Regions from separate parts of the Peribacillus phoenicis genome, predicted to be linked through region 2. Evidence: riboswitches for the same ligand, from Rfam matches in the RefSeq annotation. Region 2 holds a riboswitch; each other region holds the start of a gene.
The links. A riboswitch is a leader RNA that binds a small molecule or an ion and turns the genes downstream of it on or off. The one in region 2 is predicted to bind S-adenosylmethionine.
Positions count from the first base shown of each region.

Region 1: it holds a riboswitch for S-adenosylmethionine, as region 2 does, so the genes downstream of both, mmuP (S-methylmethionine permease) here and ABC374_RS05485 (Fur-regulated basic protein FbpA) in region 2, are expected to answer to the same signal.
Region 3: it holds a riboswitch for S-adenosylmethionine, as region 2 does, so the genes downstream of both, ABC374_RS23480 (methionine ABC transporter ATP-binding protein) here and ABC374_RS05485 (Fur-regulated basic protein FbpA) in region 2, are expected to answer to the same signal.

Region 1 is NZ_JBDFMF010000001.1:2,651,854-2,658,322, forward strand. Features, by position in the region: gene ABC374_RS12935 (hypothetical protein) at 383-550, opposite strand; gene mmuM (homocysteine S-methyltransferase) at 798-1,760, opposite strand; gene mmuP (S-methylmethionine permease) at 1,757-3,145, opposite strand; SAM riboswitch class I at 3,229-3,331, opposite strand; gene ABC374_RS12950 (flavin reductase family protein) at 3,560-4,168, opposite strand; gene ABC374_RS12955 (alpha/beta hydrolase) at 4,186-4,794, opposite strand; gene ABC374_RS12960 (ring-cleaving dioxygenase) at 4,794-5,741, opposite strand; gene ABC374_RS12965 (ring-cleaving dioxygenase) at 5,766-6,469, opposite strand, start outside.
Region 2 is NZ_JBDFMF010000001.1:1,133,992-1,140,460, forward strand. Features, by position in the region: gene ABC374_RS05450 (MFS transporter) at 1-660, shown strand, start outside; gene thiE (thiamine phosphate synthase) at 700-1,332, opposite strand; gene thiM (hydroxyethylthiazole kinase) at 1,313-1,954, opposite strand; gene ABC374_RS05465 (hydroxyethylthiazole kinase) at 1,920-2,129, opposite strand; gene thiD (bifunctional hydroxymethylpyrimidine kinase/phosphomethylpyrimidine kinase) at 2,126-2,932, opposite strand; gene thiW (energy coupling factor transporter S component ThiW) at 2,901-3,422, opposite strand; gene tenA (thiaminase II) at 3,438-4,127, opposite strand; TPP riboswitch at 4,217-4,321, opposite strand; SAM riboswitch class I at 4,479-4,583, shown strand; gene ABC374_RS05485 (Fur-regulated basic protein FbpA) at 4,758-4,946, shown strand; gene ABC374_RS05490 (aspartyl-phosphate phosphatase Spo0E family protein) at 5,200-5,394, shown strand; gene ABC374_RS05495 (GNAT family N-acetyltransferase) at 5,463-5,969, opposite strand; gene ABC374_RS05500 (GDSL-type esterase/lipase family protein) at 6,189-6,469, shown strand, end outside.
Region 3 is NZ_JBDFMF010000001.1:4,719,081-4,725,549, reverse strand. Features, by position in the region: gene ABC374_RS23485 (O-acetylhomoserine aminocarboxypropyltransferase/cysteine synthase family protein) at 74-1,384, shown strand; SAM riboswitch class I at 1,494-1,606, shown strand; gene ABC374_RS23480 (methionine ABC transporter ATP-binding protein) at 1,761-2,795, shown strand; gene ABC374_RS23475 (methionine ABC transporter permease) at 2,788-3,456, shown strand; gene ABC374_RS23470 (MetQ/NlpA family ABC transporter substrate-binding protein) at 3,472-4,308, shown strand; gene ABC374_RS28820 (YuzK family famiily protein) at 5,113-5,265, shown strand; gene sufC (Fe-S cluster assembly ATPase SufC) at 5,717-6,469, shown strand, end outside.

The DNA.
Region 1 (6,469 bases), 1.5 Mb from region 2:
TTGTATATGGGGAACGATCCGTACTTCATCAGGTTCTTATAATATTCACGATTTACCTGGCATGTTTATTTAAAACTGTAAAATTCCAGGGTTTTAACCAATTAGGATAAGCCGGTTCTGATTAATTAAGTTCACCTTTTTTAGACGTTACCCTTATTTATTTCTGGATGACAATGCAGATTATACTTACTAATCCCTCTTAGTGACTTAAGACTAATGATGCCCCGAGCTGAGAAATTAAGTTTTATTATTTATATAGAAGAAAGTCGGCATATTATTTAGCTTACTTCCTTTTCCAACAAGGTATGTATTAGTAATGAAAGAAAAAACCATAGCAAAAGCTCATGGTTTTCCCCCCGTATATACATGAAATATCAATATATTAAGGCATCTCGTCTTCTTTTTCCCGATTTTTAAAAGCTTCATGTGTGACAATATCCTCGATTTGTTCATACTGCCGGCTGTGTTCCTTCTCTTCGCTAATTCTATTATTAGGTAAATTTCCTGGATGGCCTTTTTCTTTGTGATTAAAATTTTTCCCACGGCTCATACTCATTACTCTCCTTTCTATTCATTGTTTGTTTAGTTTTCCCAAGCACACAAATATTATGATTTAATTTCTCCTATTACTGTTTTTGCAGCGGTTCTTTTACAGCCTAGGAGATAAGATAACTCGAATTTGAATAATGAACTCAAAAAGGAACAGGAACCGTCTGATTATGACGCTTCCTGTTCCTTTTAGTTAGGCTCTATATACTACCTACATACCTTATAACAGTTTGATAACAGAACAAGGGCTAGGAGGATAACACCACGGAAGGTCGCCACTTTCTTGAAATGTCTCCGATATGATGTGGAGCCGTTCTGCAGCACCCTCCAATTAAACGCGCCCCTGCATGGTGCCATTCTTCAGATTTCAGGTCGAGCCTGTTACATGATTCTTGACCATGCCATGTTTTAGTTTCTGGATTATATGTTTCACCTGAATTCGGATAAACAATGATTGGTTTATCCGTGTTTGCGCGCAACACCTGGATGGCTTCCGTGATACATGATACTGGCGCACAGTTGATGCCGATTGCTGCAATTTGCTCACTGTCCCCAAACAATCTTGTACACTCTTCGAGTAAAGTGCCGTCACTTATCGCTTTTTCATTTTTCAATGAAAAGGATAGCCAAGCATACACTTCTGGATAATCCTTCAATAATGAATATAATACTTTTGCTTCTTGCAGGGAAGGAATCGTTTCAAATGCTAAAAGGTCAGCTCCTGCTTCAATCAACGCTGATATCCGTGAGCGATGAAATGCCGTTAAAGTTTCATCCGATACACCATAGTTTCCTATATACTCCGAACCATCTGCAAGATAAGCCCCATAAGGGCCAACAGATGCAGCAACCAATGGCTTAGGCCTAAGCGTTTGGTTTTCTTCCTTCCAAAATTCATCTCTTGCTTTTCTTGCGAGTAAAACCGTTTTCCGGATTAGCTCCAAAGCCTCTTTTTCTTGTATTCCGCGGAGGGCGAAACCTTCAACAGTGGCTTGGTAGCTAGCCGTAATCGCACAGTCCGCTCCAGCACGAAAGTAGTCAGAATGCACTTGATAAATCACTTCTGGATTTTCAAGTAATACACGTGCAGACCAGAGCGGGTCGTCCAAATCACATCCATGCCTCTCTAGCTCTGTAGCTAAAGCTCCGTCCAAAATCATGACTGAATGATCTCGTAAAATAGCGTCAATTGGGTTAGTTTTATTGTTCATGATCTACTCCTCTTTTCTTTATATGTTTTTGTCACATAATAACTTCCATAGCAAAACAAAATAAATGGAATGCCACAATATAGTGCAATTCGTTGTGTAGGATCAAATGCAATTCCTATACAAGAAGCCAGGCATAGCATAAAAGAAACGATTGGTACGAGTGGATATAATGGCGTTCGATAAGCCAAGTCATTTACTGAATTTCCTTCTTTTATATATCGTCTGCGAAATCGAAACTGTGACACGCTAATACTCATCCAAACTATAACCACGGCTAGACCAGAAATCGATACAAGCACTATGTAAACAGTATCCGGTGCAATAATACTCGAGAACAGGGCTAAGCAGCCGCCCAACATACTGAAAAGGACTGCATTTAGCGGAACTCCCCGTTTTGTCAATTTTGCAAATATTGGTGATATAGTTTCCTTATCTGCAAGTGACCAAAGCATTCTGGATGATGCATACAGTCCTGAGTTTGCAGCAGATAAAATGGCAGTTAATATAACAAAGTTCATAATATCCGCTGCATATGGCACACCAATCCGTTCAAGAACTGCCACAAAGGGGCTTTCTAATACGCTTGCATCCGAAATAGGCAATAATGCGGACAATACAACGATGGTTCCTACAAAAAAGATAATCAATCTCCATAATGTCATACGGATTGCCTTTGGTATCGTTTTTTCTGGATTCACAGTTTCTCCAGCTGCAATTCCGATTAATTCAGTTCCAGAGAATGCGAAATTCACCGCAAGCATCGTCATTAGAATGGCAAAAGCACCATTCGGAAATAAACCTTCACTTGTAAAATTGGAGAATAACGGAGCAGATTGTGAATGAATTATTGGAATAAAACCTAGCATTGCCGCTGCTCCCAAAATAATAAAAATTACAATGGCAAATACCTTAATAGACGCAAACCAGAATTCGGATTCAGCGAAAAATTTAACGGTCCACGCGTTTAATGCCAAGACCAATATGGTAAATAGTGCACTCCATATCCAGACATTGATTGATGGAAACCATCTCTGCATCAACAATCCTGCAGCCGTGAATTCCGAACCTAGTGCAACAGTCCAAGTTAGCCAATACAACCAGGCTACTGTATACCCTGTCCCAGGACCTATGTATTTAGCTGAGTAGCTATGAAACGCACCTGTCTCGGGCATATGTACTGCCAGTTCACCCAGACATAGCATGACTAGATAAACCACTAATGCCCCAATCAGATACGAAAGGATGGTGCCAAATGGGCCAGCCTGTTGAATCGTATAACCCGAACTTAAGAATAAACCTGTTCCAATCACCCCGCCAAGCGATAGCATTATTATATGCCGTGCCTGCATTTTCCTTTGAAAATCATGATTCCTTTTGTTCTCCATTCTTACTCTCCTTTATCTTGCATCCAGAAAAAACGAAAACGCACTCTAAAAAAGAGTGCGTTACTGACAAATAAACACGTACGGTCTTATCTATCAAGGTTTCACCCCCTGGAATTAGCACAGTGTCATTGCAGACCTGTTGCTGAGGTTTCATAGGGCCAGTCCCTCCACCTCTCTGGATAAGAAATTATTTTTTTATAACTTTATCAATCTATGCAAAAATTGTCAAGTTTTGTTTCGGTTTGTAAAGACTTCCTTTAAAATCCAAACGATCATCGCACCTTTGGCATAGATATGAACTTGTTTTTGGAACAGTCGCTTACAGTATTAGAATTGCAGATAATGCTAACCGGGAATAATTTTAAAAAAATGACGACACCTTAAAAGATGACGCCATTTTTTCTTTCTTATTCCTTAAGGTCGTTGTATTTCAAATAATTCCCCTAGTTTTGTATAAGTATGACCCGCTAATCTTGCTACAGGTTTTAGCCCATTCTGGTCAATCCGGCCATTATGGTAAATCTCCTGCTCTATATGATAGCAGACTATTTTCCCTATCAATAAATCACAACCAGGTTTATTCTTGGAACCTGCCAATGGTATCGCATGCTCCAATGTGCATTCAAAGCGTACCTTCGCTTCTTGCAATCCTGGTACCGACACCTTCTCACTAACAGCCTGAGTGAAATTGGTAAGACCCAATTCACTTTCGTCAGACGGGAGTTCCTTGGCCGTTCGATTTGCATCAGCAACATTATCTTCATCAGTGATATGAACAACGAATTCACCTGTTTGAATTGCATTTCGGGCAGTGTCCTTCGAAACTCCTTCTTTCCGTTGAACAGAAATAGAAATCATAGGAGGATTGGAACTGACTATGTTAAAAAAACTGAACGGAGCTATATTGATTGTACCGGTTTCGGATTGTGTCGTAACCAGGGCTATTGGTCTCGGTATGATGCTTCCAGTCAAAAACTTATAATTCTCCCGTTCAGTAAGACTTTCAGGATTAACTGAAATCATCTTCATCCCTCCCATTCTTATAAAAAGTTCTTTTGAAACCATGAACTTGCTGCATCAACCTCTGAACGTGTTAACTGATGACCGTAATTTTCCCAGTGAACATCCACCGCAGCACCAGCTTGCAGTAAAATTTGATTAAGTTCATCAGTTTCTGCTGCCGGGCAAATCGGATCGTTTTTACCTGCAGCAATGAATACAGGTATATCCGAAAGGGACGGCAAAGCAATCCCGCGTCTAGGCACCATTGGATGATGAAGAATCGCTCCTTTTAATGCCCCTTCAAAATGGAACATCAAACTTGCTGCTATGTTTGCACCATTAGAATAACCTAATGCCACCACTCTGTCACGATCGAAGTCATATTGTCCGGACGCTGATTCCAAGAAGTCATAAAGCTCCTTCGTACGGAAAATCAAATCTTCTTCATCAAAAACTCCTTCAGCCAGCCGGCGGAAATAACGGGGCATTCCGTTTTCAAGTACATTTCCCCGTACGCTGAGTACGGATGATCCCGGTGAAACCATTTCAGATAATGGCAAGAGATCCGTTTCCGTTCCTCCAGTGCCATGTAAAAGCAAAAGCAACGGTGCATCTGGATTACTTCCTTTTTGAAAAATATGCTTCATCATTTATCCTCCTCTAGTACTCTCGGCACTGCCGGCAGTAACGTTTTTTCCATGATCTCCCTTTTTTCTTCAAGCCAGGGCGGCAGCATTAATTTACTACCCATCGTTTCCTTCGTTTCATCATGAGCAAAGCCAGGTGGATCTGTGGCAATTTCAAAGAGTATGCCTCCATCTTCCCTGAAATAAATGGCATCGAAGTATTGGCGGTCTGTAAAGGGTGTCACGCCATAGCCATGGTTTGCGATATGCTCCCTCCATTCTTTATGATCTTCATTATCGCTTGCACGCCATGCAAGATGATGGACAGTTCCCACTCCGATTTTCCCATTTGGCAAAACAGTTTTTTTAACATCTACCAAATTTCCGATGTCCGATGTGGATTTGAAGCGGATGAAATCACCCTCTTCCCCCATCTTTTGCAAACCCATCACTTCCTCTAATAGTTCCATCGTTTTGATCGGTTTCGACGTCAATAATACCGCACCGCCGAATCCCTTGATCGCCTTGTCAGCTGGTACACCGCCGAATGACCACTCGCTATTTTTACCTTCTTTACGCTCAACCAGTTCAAGTTGCAATCCATGTGGATCCTGAAATCCCAGATAATCCTCGCCGAAGCGTGAGATCTTTTCAAAGTCAATATTAAATTTACCCAAGCGCGTTTCCCAGAAGCCCATTGAACCTTCCGGAACGGCATATGTTGTAATCCCCACTTGTCCGGAGCCAATTGTCCCTCGGTATGCCCCAGGCCAAGGAAAGAAAGTGATGATAGTGCCCGGTGAACCTGATTCATCTCCGAAATATAAATGATAGGTGCCTGGATCATCAAAATTAACGGTTTTCTTCACCATACGCATTCCCAGCACTCCAGCATAAAAATCCACATTCTCTTGAGGATTGCCTACAATTGCGGTTATATGATGTATTCCTGCATTTTGGTTTTGCATGCCGATTACTTCCTTTCCCGTTGATTAATTTGTTGATTTTGTATTCAGTGGTTTTAAATTCGATTCAATATCCTTTCTTTTTGATTCTAAAAATGGCGGCAGGGCAAGGTTCTCACCTAGGTGCTGCTCTGCTTCATCCACTGCAAAACCAGGTCCATCAGTAGCTAGTTCAAATAATATGCCATTCGGCTCCCTAAAATACAGTGAACGAAAATAAAAGCGGTCCACATATCCAGAGTTCACGAATTTTGATTCACTAATTTTTTCTATCCATTTTCTCAGTTCTTCTTCATTATCCACCCGAAAGGCAACATGGTGTACTCCACCCCTCCCCAACCTTTCCCGAGGAATGTCATTCCTTTCTTCAATATGAAGTTCCGCTCCTGTTCCTCCCTCACCTGTCTCGTAAACGACAATTGGATTTTGCCCCCTAATTGAAGAAGGATATGTGCCTGATTTCCTGAACCCCAATACCTCGGAAAGAACAATTTCTGTTTGTTCAATATTAGGTACAGTAAGTCTTACCGGTCCTAACCCAAGGATGGAAAACTCTTTCGGTACCGGGCTTCCAACCCATGGTGATCCTCCCTGAACGCCGTTATTATCCTGATCGGAAACTAGAAGTAGCCTCTGCCCTTCAGGATCTTTAAAAGAAAGCACCTTCCTTTCAAAACGGCTCGATATTTCATCATGCTCAACATTGAATTCCACAAACCGTTTTTTCCAAT
Region 2 (6,469 bases):
CGCTTGAAACTGCCGGATTCACCGAAGTATACGGAACTTGAAAAAAAGCAGAGGCCATCTGTATTAAGCAATATGAAAAGTGTCTGGAAAAAGGAATACTCCCGTCAGACCCTTGTGTTGTGGGTTCTATGGTTTTGCGTGGTCTTTTCTTATTATGGGATGTTTTTATGGCTGCCAAGTGTGATGGTCCTAAAAGGGTTCAGCATGATTCAAAGCTTTGAATATGTATTGATCATGACGCTTGCACAGCTTCCGGGTTATTTTTCAGCTGCATGGCTGATAGAGAAGTTGGGACGTAAATTCGTTTTGATCACATACTTAATTGGAACGGCAGTCAGTGCCTTTTTCTTTGGATCGGCAGAGGGGCTGGCACTGCTGATAGTTTCCGGAATGTTCCTATCTTTCTTCAACCTAGGGGCATGGGGTGCGCTTTATGCGTATACTCCTGAGCAGTATCCAACAGCAGTTCGCGGTACAGGTGCTGGTTTAGCCGCAGGGATCGGCCGGATCGGCGGTGTCCTGGGACCGTTGCTTGTAGGGTATTTAGTTGCGGCAGGCACCCCGATTTCATCGATTTTCACCATTTTTACAATTGCTATTTTAGTGGGGGCAGTTGCCGTAGCTTTTGGGAAGGAAACAAAGAATACCGTTTTGACATAAACAAAAGGATGGGGACTGTAATCAGTCCCCATCCTTTTGTTATTTAAAGTTTTTTATGATTTTTAAAAGGGATTCGGAGGCAGTCTTTGGACTTTCTGCATTCATGATGGCCGATACGACTGCGGTACCGGACAGCCCGCTAGCAGAAAGGGCGGAAATGTTATCGGCCGTGATACCCCCGATGGCTACGGCGGGAATTGATACGCTGCGGCAAATTTCCTCCAGATCCCCAATTGCCATTAAGGTTGCATCTTGTTTGGTCTTTGTTGGGAAAACGGAACCGACTCCGATATAATCTGCTCCATTTCGTTCGGCTTCTAGAGCCTCTTCAAGAGTGGAGACAGATACACCGACAATCATATCTTCAGGAACCATTTTTTTGACGACAGGCAATGGAAGGTCATCTTGCCCAATATGAATTCCATCCGCTGCAACAGCAAGTGCTATATCCACCCGGTCATTGATGATAAGGGGAATGGACAGCTTGTTCAATAACTGTTTTAATGCAGAAGCTTTATTATAAAAGGAGAGGGAGGAATTGTTTTTCTCTCTAAGCTGTACGATCGAGACACCTCCTGAAACAGATTCTGCAATGATTTTGGTCAATTCTTCTATTCCTATGGACTCTTCCGTAACTAAATACAGGCTTAAATCAATTTGGGACTTCTTCATTCATTTTCACCTCATGCATCCAGATTTCCTTATCCATTCTTGATATTGCATCGATTAATCGCACACGAAACGTTCCTGTTCCTTCATCCTTTTGAAGGTTTTTGGCAGCTAGTTCCCCTGAAATGCTCATGGTTGAGATACCGGCAATCGCCGCAGAATAGAAATCATCGGTGACTCCGGAAAAAGTGCCGATAAGAGCAGTGGACATACAACCGGTACCTGTAACATTAGTTAATAGGAGGTTCCCGTTATCGATGATGGACGTACGTTTTCCATCGCTGACAGCATCCTTCGCTCCGCTGACCACGACGATGCAATTCAATTTATTTGCCGCTCGAGCAGCCAGCTCTGCATTGCTGACCGCAAGCTCCTCCGAATCCACCCCGCGAGTAACGGTATCCCCACCAATCAATGAAAGGATCTCACTTGCATTGCCGCGAATGATTTGGAAAGTAACCTTACTTAGAAGCTCTTTCACTTGCTCTGTTCGATAGGCGGTGGCACCAACTCCCACCGGGTCCAAAATGACCGGGATATCCAGGTCATTTGCCGTCTTACCGGCAATCTCCATTGCTTCCAAGGCTTTATCATCGATCGTACCGAAATTCAGAGACCAATGCATCCGCTAATTTGACCATATCCGCCACTTCTCTTGGGCTCGATGTCATCACTGGTGAACCACCGATGGCAAGGGTGGCATTTGCACAGTCGTTGACCGTAACAAAGTTGGTGATTTGGTGAACGAGTGGTTTTCTTTCTTTTACCTTCACGAATAAATCGGCTGCGGAAACCTTCATATTAAGTCACTCCGTTCTTTTTTTGAATATGAATGAAAATGATGGACAGGTCCATGACCTTTACCGATTGAAAAACTATTGCGTATCGCTTCAGAAATATAAGTCTTGGCCTGTTCAATCGACTCTTGCAATGGCAGTCCATTAGCCAGGTTTGATGTAATGGCGGATGATAGGGTACAGCCCGTACCATGAGTGTTTTTTGTATGTATGCGCTCTCCCTTGATCCAGTGGAAGTCAGTTCCATCATAAAAAAGATCATTTGGATTTCCCGCTGCATGGCCCCCTTTAAGTAAAACGGCTTTGGGGCCCATTTCTTGTATTGAAATGCATGCCCTGTAGAAATCTTGTTTCGTCCGAATCGACAAGCCAGTAAGCACTTCCGCTTCCGGTACATTTGGTGTTACAAGTGTTGCAAGCGGAAGCAAATCCATTTTTAAGGCGGAGACAGCCTTTTCGTCGAGCAAGTGGTGGCCGCTTTTGGAAATCATGACAGGGTCAAGGATAACGATGGCAGGCATGAAGGTTTTAAGGGACGCAGCGACTGTTTCCACGATTTCTTTTGATCCAAGCATGCCTATTTTTACTGCATCGACAGGAATATCTTCAAAGATAGCTGCAATTTGGTCCGATATGATAGCTGTTTCAATTGGCTGTACTGAACGGACTTCCATTGTGTTTTGTGCGGTAACGGCTGTTATGGCAGACATTCCAAAGACCCCATGTGCAGAAAATGTTTTTAAATCCGCTTGTATTCCAGCACCGCCCCCTGAATCAGAACCGGCGATGGTTAATGCTGTTTTCATAAAAAAACCCCTTCATATAATTATTTTTTAGAAGTATTTTAAGTAATATGAAAGCTAAAATCGCTCCTGCGAATGAACTGAGCATAAAAGCCGGTAAAAAACCAAAAAGAGCAGCTTTTTCTCCCAATAGGAGAATGGCAAGTGGATAACAGGCCAGGGAACCGAGAATGCCGGTCCCGATCACTTCACCTAAACAAGCGAATTTTAAGCTTTGTGTTTTTCGATAAAGGATGGCAGCCAAAAGTGCACCGATCATGCTGCCGGGAAAGGCGAATATTGAACCGGTACCAGACATGTTTCTAATGATGGAAACTAAGGAAGCTTGTGTCACAGCATAAGCAGGCCCCAATAGAACGGCCGTGAGGACATTTGCCAGATGCTGAATAGGAAAGACCTTTGCAAATCCTGCAGGGATGAAAATAAATGAACTGGTCAGCGTCGTTATAGCCGTGATCATGGCAGTCAACGTCAGTTTCTTGATGGGATTCATCATCATGTCTGCGACCTACAGCGGCCAATCCTGCTCATTTTGAACCATATCCCAGAATAAATATTCATATCGGGAAGTAACCAAAAAGTGCTTTTCTAATCTAAGAAGTTCCTTTTCTGGCATGCCTTCCGTCAATTCTTCCAACAATGCGATCAGCCACTTGTGTGCTTCCCCGAATTCAGGTGATGAATAGGACCTTATCCAATCTGCGTAGCGATTGTTTTCCAATGCTGCTCCATTTTGTTCTTTTAGTAGCAAACCGATTTCATAATAATCCCAAGCGCAGGGCAGGAGACAGGCGATCAAGTCTGCCAAAGTCCCATGCTGAGCTGCATTTAGCATGTAACCTGTATAGGCTAGAGTGGTGGGAGTAGGTTCTGTTTCTTCCAATTCCTTGGCACTGATCCCGAATTCGGAAGCATATTGCCGATGGGTATCCATTTCCACTTGAAGGGTTTCATTTAAAATGCTCGCAAACTTTGCCATGGTTTCGATGTTATGAGCTTTGATGACACCTAAAGCAAAGAGCTTGGAATAATCCATGAGATAGATATAGTCCTGCTTCAGGTAATAGGCAAATTTCTTTTCAGGAAGCGTGCCGTTTCCAATTGCCTGGACAAAGGGATGTGAATGGTTCCTTTTCCAAATCTCTTTTGCCCGTGCATGAAGTCTATAACTGAATGTTTCTGTTTTAATATTCTCCATTGTTCATCCTCCTTTAGAATGGTTCCCGTTGATAATGAAAAACCCCGTTCCTGAATACGGAACGGGGTAGATGGATATAGTCTGTAAATGGACGATATCATCCACTTCCCTCCGCCGGTATGAGCCGGTTCAGGTTCAAAGGGTCCGGAACTATTTCCATCTCAGTCTTAAAAAAGACTCCCCTAGTGGTGTGAATTGTATGTAATTACTGACATCATATCAGAAAGACAAGAAAATGCAACCCGTATTTGAAGAGAGAGCACATTATGTCCAGGAAAAAAGGGAGAACCAGGTAATTGACTTTTGATGATTATTAGGATAGAATCATTTCTACATCATTTATATATCGAATTCTTATCCAGAGAGGTGGAGGGACTTGGCCCAAAGAAACCTCGGCAGCGGACCCGTTTTGGGAACTGTGCTAAATCCAACAAGCATATGCTTGGAAGATAAGAAGAGCCGTACGGACACTGTCAGCCTCTTCTTGAATTAGAAGGGGCTTTTATTTTTGGAAATAACGTTTAGTGACATAATAGAAAAGGTATATATAATTTGGTGAAAATCAAACAAGTTGATAAAGTTAGCTAACTAGAAGCAGGCTCTAGGATGACTAGGAAAGGAGCCATTTACATGGCAGAATTATTTAAGAGGATTGAACAGAGGAAGGCAAAGCTCATTGAAGAGCTATTGGCCAATGGAGTATACAAAACCTCTGATGAAAGGCACCTTTATGATGCCCCATTAAAAGTGCTCGAAGATGAATATAGGATAGTTATAAATAGACCTAATAACGAGTCACCTTCTGAATGGATGACATAGTAAGCGATGGACTATATTTTGGGTTCCTGGATAAGGTATATGATGTAAGCATTCACAGTCTACACTAGTGGATGCTTTTTTGGGTTTAATAGAAAATGACATAAAATATACATAATTAAAGAATAAAGTAGGTGTTTTGTCACATTTGACCTATAAAATAACACATTTTATTTCTGGAAAATAGTTGATTTTAACTAGTAGTTTCATTATGATGAAAGTGTAAAAAAATTGAATAAATGGGAGGTGGCATATAATGCCTTGCCGTAAGGTAACTATAGAAAGAATTGAAGAAAAGAGACAGGAAATGTTCAAATTAGCAGCAAGTTACGGCTTAACAAGTCTGCTAACTGTTCAAGCCAGTCAAGAATTGGATACACTATTAAATGCGTTAGCAAGTAAAAGAGAGTCTGAATATTTTTCCCTCCAAAAAGCATATCGTTATTTTTAAATTAGCCAATTCGACCTGTATTAATTTGAAAAAGCTACTGCTCAAGGCAATAGCTCTAAAGAATTATATTAAATATCGACACGTTTACCGAGAATGATCAAATCCCGCTCAATGCCATCCAGCTCGGCAACTTGAGGTAAATGTGCCCATTCTTCAAACCCGAATTTGGAAAAAAGCTTAAGGCTCGGTATATTGTGGGCGAAAATGAAACCCAATATAGTCTTAATACCTAATTTTGGACTCAATTCAATTGCCTTTTGAATCGAAATTTGTCCGATTCCTTTTCCCCGGAAATAATCATCAATATAAATGCTGATTTCGGCAGTGAAATTATATGCCGGTCGGCCATAGAAGGATTGAAAGCTCATCCATCCAGCAGTTTTCCCTTCTATAGTAATGATATATAGCGGTCTACTTTCTGAATGATGTTCCTCAAACCATTTAACCCTCGATTGAACGGATACAGGCTCCGTATCCGCCGTGACCATTCTTGAAGCAATTGTCGAATTATATATTTCAACAATTCTGGGTAGATCAGATAGTTCTGCCTCTCTAAACTCTATGTGCTCTTCCATGATTTAAACTCCTAACTATCATTTATTCAATCTCCAGAATGAAGGGTAATCCCGTTTTTTGTTTAAGGGACGGTAAATGACACTCAATCCATTGAAAGTTTTTTATTATCATACACTCTTTACTCTTTATCTGACAATTCCTTTTTTATGTTACGTCTGCAGGTTTTTGGGGTATGTAAAGGATTAAATACTTCTAGTAAAAAGACAGAGGAGAACCAAATGAAAAAATTGTTAGTTTTTTTGATTATAGTACTGGTTATATGTTTTGCTGCATATGAATTTCAGGCCTCGGAGTCGGAAGATGTGCAAAGGGTGATGGCTTTTGGAGATTCGTTAACCTATGGAAAAGGGGATAAGGACGGGGAAGGATATATAGAAGGCCTGGAGGATGAATTGAATAACCCGGAATCGGAACAAAAGGTGAGTTTTTGGAATTACGGTATAAAAGGCCAGGAAACGGATGGGGTGATGAAACAGCTTGATGATTACCGCATTAAAAC
Region 3 (6,469 bases), 3.6 Mb from region 2:
AGTGGTTTTTTTGTTTATAAAAGGCCAGGTATCATATAATTCCAACTAAATCCATAGAAAAAGGTGAAATCATATGTCAGAGAAAAAGTTGCGTTTCGAAACATTGAGTGTTCATGGCGGTCTGCAAGCTGATGAAACAGGTGCCCGTGCAGTTCCTATCTACCAAAGCAATGCATACTTGTTCAAAGACACCGACCATGCAGCGAATTTATTTGGTCTAAAGGAGAATGGTTATATATATTCACGACTTCATAATCCCACGGTCAGCGTTTTTGAGGAAAGAATGGCATTATTGGAAGGCGGTATCGGCGGATTGGCAACAGCAAGCGGAATGGCAGCCATTTCACTTTCAATCCTGAATATTGCCGCTGCTGGAGATGAGATTGTTTCAGCCTCTACATTATATGGCGGTACGTATAACCTTTTTGAAAATACTCTTCCTAAATATGGGATTAAAGTGAAGTTCGTTTCTCCCGATGACCCTGAAAATTTCAAAAGGGCGATAACGCCAAGAACTAAAGCCATTTTTGCTGAAACGATCGGAAATCCAAGTTTGAGGGTGCTTGATATTGAAGCGGTAGCGAAAATCGCCCATGATGCCGGAATACCTTTGATCATTGATAATACCTTCGCGACACCATATCTATGCAGACCAATTGATTTTGGAGCGGATATTGTCATCCATTCCGCTACAAAATGGCTTCTGGGAAATGGAACCACGCTGGGCGGTGTCATCGTGGATGGAGGGAAATTCGATTGGAACTCGCCAAATTATCCTGGCTTCACGGAGCCTGACCCAAGCTACGACAATCTGGTATACGCCGAGGCAGTTGGACCTGCTGCATTCATAACGAAAGCCCGAGTGCAGTTACTTCGTGATTTAGGCCCTGCGCTAAGTGCCCAAAGTGCATTCCAGTTTACGCTTGGGCTTGAAACACTGCATGTAAGGATGAAAGAGCATCTGTCAAACACCAAGTCTGTCATTAAATATTTAAAAAACCACCCTGCCGTGACTTGGGTTTCACATCCTGGTGATGAGGATCATCCCGATAAAGCCCTTGCGGATAAATATTTGCCTAAGGGAGCTGGATCTGTCGTGACTTTTGGAATACAAGGTAATCGCGAAGCTGGCGCAAAGCTTATCAATTCGGTGGAATTATGGTCCCATGTAGCGAATGTGGGGGATGCGAAGAGCTTGATCATCCATCCAGCAAGTACGACCCATCAACAATTGAATGAGGCGGGTCTTGCGAAAGCGGGTGTGAGTGCTGATCAAGTCCGTTTATCCATTGGGATTGAAAATGTAGACGATTTAATAGAAGATTTGGAGCAGGCAATTGAAAAAGCGACGAATATCGTCTCCTTGACATCCAAAACGGTTTAAGTAAAGTTTCTGTGTACTAGAAATAATATACATTGCGCTCCTTTTTTATCTATGATAAAATTTCACCATACTAAAGAACTTAATGATGTACAAATATTCTATATATTAGCTCTTATCAAGAGAGGTGGAGGGATGTGCCCGATGAAACCCGGCAACCGACAAGGAGATTTCCTTGGAAAGGTGCCAATTCACACAAAGTTTAATCACTTTGGAAGATGAGAGGAAGGCCTGTTTCTTCACCTGCCTTTCTGCTCATGCAGAAAGGTTTTTTCTATTTTAATGGGGGAAACCCTTTGCATGATATGAGAAACAGACTAATAATGTAGAGAAATCAACTAAGTTCATAGGTTTTATTGGATAAAAGAGGTGAGGATTAATGATTACATTGACGAAAGTCAGTAAGCTGTTCCGAACAGGAAAAGGAAACAGTGAGACGATCAAGGCTGTAAATAATGTGAATGTTGAAATAAATAAAGGCGAGATTTTCGGTATTATCGGTTACAGTGGAGCGGGGAAAAGTACTTTGATCAGAATGCTCAATGGGTTGGAAACACCTACAGAGGGATCCGTTGTGGTGGCTGAGAAGGAAATTTCAAAAATTAAAGGCGCTCAGCTCCGTAAGGCCCGTCAAGAAATCAGCATGATTTTCCAACATTTCAATCTATTATGGTCAAGGACCGTTCAGGAGAATATATCTTTCCCATTGGAAATTGCAGGAGTTTCTAAACCTGAACGAACCAAGCGTGTGAACGAATTGATCAAGTTAGTCGGACTGGAAGGCAGGGAAAAGGCCTATCCTTCACAATTAAGCGGAGGGCAAAAGCAAAGGGTGGGAATAGCCAGGGCTCTGGCAAATGACCCTAAAGTGCTGCTGTGTGATGAAGCGACTTCTGCCTTGGATCCGCAGACTACCGACTCCATACTCGAATTGCTTGTTGACATCAATCAGCGCCTGGGATTGACGATCGTCTTGATAACACATGAAATGCATGTAATACGTAAAATCTGCCATCGCGTCGCCGTGATGGAAAGCGGGCAGGTTGTTGAACAGGGTCCTGTCCTGGATGTTTTCAAGAATCCTAAAGAACAAATGACGAAGCGTTTCGTGCAACAGGTAACGGAACCGGAAGAAACGAAAGAAACGATGGACCATTTGCTCGAGCGCTATCCTGCAGGCAAAGTGATTCAATTGACCTTTGTAGGTGATCATGCAGAAAGCCCATTGATCACCAAGCTTGTACGTAACTTCGAGTTGGATGTCAATATCGTTCAAGGTAAGATATCCCAAACAAGAAGCGGTTCATATGGAACATTGTTTATCCATCTTGATGGCAAAGAGGATGAAATGCTCCGCGCAATAGAATTCATTAAAGCACAGCAGGTAGGCGTGGAGGTGATTACTCATGCTTGAAGAATTATTGCCGAATGTTGATTGGGAAGACATTATTGAAGCTACGAGGGAAACGCTTTACATGACAAGCGTCTCTGTAGTGGCAACCTTTTTTATAGGCATAATATTAGGATTGATCCTGTTCCTGACGGGGAAGGGTAATATGTGGGAAAACCGGGCAGTCAACGGGGTCATGAGTGCTGTCGTCAATATATTCCGTTCCATTCCATTTCTTATTTTGATCGTGCTGCTCATTCCTTTCACTAAAGCGCTTGTCGGTTCCATGATCGGAGAGAACGCTGCACTGCCGGCACTTATTATCGGTGCGGCACCATTTTATGCGCGTATGGTTGAAATCGGCCTTCGTGAAATCGATAAAGGTGTAATTGAAGCCGCTAAATCGATGGGGGCAAAAACGAGCACGATCATTTGGAAGGTCCTTCTTCCAGAGTCGATGCCTGCCCTTATTTCCGGGATTACGGTAACATCGATTGCATTGGTTGGATATACCGCAATGGCCGGGGTCATCGGCGCAGGCGGGCTTGGTAATCTGGCCTATTTGGACGGCTATCAAAGAAATCAAAATGACGTTACGCTTGTAGCGACGATCGTTATTCTAATTATCGTCTTCATAATTCAAATTATTGGAGATGTGATTACATCTAAATTGGACAAAAGATAAAGGGAGATGAAAAGGATGAAAAAGTTTTTAGGATTTGCATTAATTTTAGTGTTATCTATCGCTTTGGCTGCTTGTGGAAGTGAAAAGGATAAAAGCGGCAGTGATACGGAAAAAGAATCGAAGAAAATAGTTGTAGGGGCATCCAATGTTCCTCATGCTGAAATCCTTGAGGAAGCCAAGCCGCTTCTTAAAGAAAAAGGAATCGAATTGGAAATCGAAACATTCCAGGACTATGTTTTACCGAATAAGGCGTTGAATGATAAGGAATTGGATGCTAACTACTTTCAACACATTCCATATTTAGAGGGGCAAATTAAAGAAAATGGATATGACTTCGTTAATGCTGGCGGAATCCATATCGAGCCGATTGCCCTATATTCACAAAAATATAAAAGCATTGATAAACTTCCGGAAGGCGCAACAATCATTATGAGCAGCTCTGTCGCTGATCATGGACGCGCTTTATCCCTTTTGGAAAAGAATGGCCTGATCACTTTGAAAGAAGGGATCGATAAAACGACGGCTACAACGAAAGACATCGTTGAAAATAAGAAAAACCTTAAATTCGATGCCGATTATGAAGCGGCCCTGCTTCCTAAAATTTATGAGAGTGGCGAAGGCGATGCAGTCTTGATCAACTCCAACTATGCGATTGACGCCGGTTTGAATCCGCTTGAAGATTCGATTGCGATTGAAGATTCGGAATCACCATATGTGAATGTCATTGCCGTAAACAAAGGTGACGAAAATAAAGAAGCAATCAAAGCGCTTGTAGAAGTATTGCATTCTAAAGAAATTCAAGATTTCATTCTTGAAGAATACAAAGGTGCAGTTGTACCGGCGGATAAATAATTCAAGAATGGGCGACCTGATTTAATTCAGACCGCAGTTTGTAAACAAAAAGGTTTCGGAATGGTCTCATTCCGAAACCTTTTTGATTTTTATTGGATTTGAAGCAGTTAAAGCGATTTGTACTCACGATAGCCTTCTATATTTGTTGTTGAGTGCCGATAGGCAGAGATAACAACCAAAACGCTCATATTACACATAGCCATGGTTGCGGAATCTGCGTCAACAGCTACAGGTTTTCTAACTTTCTTAATCACATGTTCAATCAGAGGCTCTTAATACGAGTATCATGAGTATTTCCGGGTGTTACTATCGTTACGGTCTGCTGCCGCATAAATGAATAAGCAAGCTGGTTTGTTCGTTTAGCTTTTACATAATGCGTCGCTCATAATTTTTTCCGGACTTAGAGAAGTGAGGCACTTCATTTTGGAAACCTTAGGTGAAAGTGATTCTATCTGATTGTTTAGTCTTAGTGGATTGGAACGGAAGGTATGAGACCCCTGCGGGAAAAGCGAGTCAGGGGAGACCCCGCAGGCGCAAAAGCGCCGAGGAGGCTTCCGGACCGCCCGCGGAAAGCGAGTACCTGAAGTGGAAAGTAACGTTCAAATTTTGAAAACCTAAAAACCTAAAAAACTGTAGACAAACTCATTGATGATCCAGTTTGTTTCAGTCTGCGGCTTAATTTAATTACTTTCATGTTTAATCAGGAAAGGAAAGGGTATAGAGATAATGAAGGTAAAAAAATGATACACAAATTTGAAAGGATGGTTCACTATCAATACTCTGGATTTAAATGTAACAAGCGAAATGGAAAAGGCGATGCAGTCTTCACATGGGATTGGCTACAGTGAGTACAGTAGAAACTTAGACCTCCGTATCGAGGTTGAGAAAGAACGGGATAGGGAACATGTAAAGTGCAACAAAATGGTCCAGGACCTTCAACGCAAAATTCACGGCTAAGCATATAAAAGAGTTCTTTAAAAGATCGGCCTGTAGAGGTAAAATGGAAAGTGGTCCATAAAATAAGGGTTTCCTTATTGGATATACTTACATAATACCTGACAGTCCGATTTTTTTCTTTTTAAAGCGGAACGTTCTTACCTTGCAATAAAATTCTTTGAACATATATTAATAAGGACGAAGATTTGCCGAATAATAAGATAATTTTAACAAAAGCTAAAATAAGTATGAATATGCAGTAAACAGGCTATATCTGTTAGTATTGTAAGAATAGGACAGGTTTTTAACATGGCCGAAGTGGAAACCCCTATCTATTTAGTTGATTCCAAATTGGATTTGTTATAAAATTGGAATGAGAATAAAGTGAGAATGCTTTTACGTAAATTATAGTAATGAAAGTAATCTTTACTTTCTGGTAATAAAATTGGAATTAGTTCACGGAGGTATTATTATGTCAGCTTCTACATTAACGGTTAAAGATCTTCACGTATCAATTGAAGGCAAAGAGATTTTAAAAGGGGTAAACCTTGAAGTTAAAGGTGGAGAAATCCATGCGATCATGGGACCAAATGGAACTGGTAAATCCACTTTATCATCAGCAATCATGGGTCACCCTAAATATGAGGTAACTAGCGGAAGCATCACATTCGATGGTGAAGATGTTTTGGAGATGGAAGTAGACGAGCGCGCTCGTGTCGGTCTATTCCTAGCTATGCAATATCCAAGTGAAATCAGCGGTGTTACAAACGCAGACTTCTTACGTTCTTCCATTAACGCACGCCGTGAAGAAGGCGATGAAATTTCATTGATGAAATTCATCCGTCAAATGGACAAAAAAATGGAATTCCTTGAAATGGATGAAGATATGGCGCAACGCTATTTGAATGAAGGTTTCTCAGGCGGAGAGAAAAAACGCAACGAGATTCTTCAATTAATGATGATCCAACCTAAAATTGCAATCTTGGATGAGATTGATTCAGGTCTAGATATCGATGCACTTAAAGTCGTTTCAAAAGGAATCAACGAAATGCGCGGAGAAGACTTTGGATGCTTGATCATCACTCACTACCAACGTCTATTAAATTACATCACTCCTGATTTTGTACATGTAATGATGCAAGGACGTGTCGTAAAATCAGGCGGTCCTGAACTTGCTGCCCGCTTGGAAGCGGAAGGTTATGACTGGATTAAACAAGAATTGGGC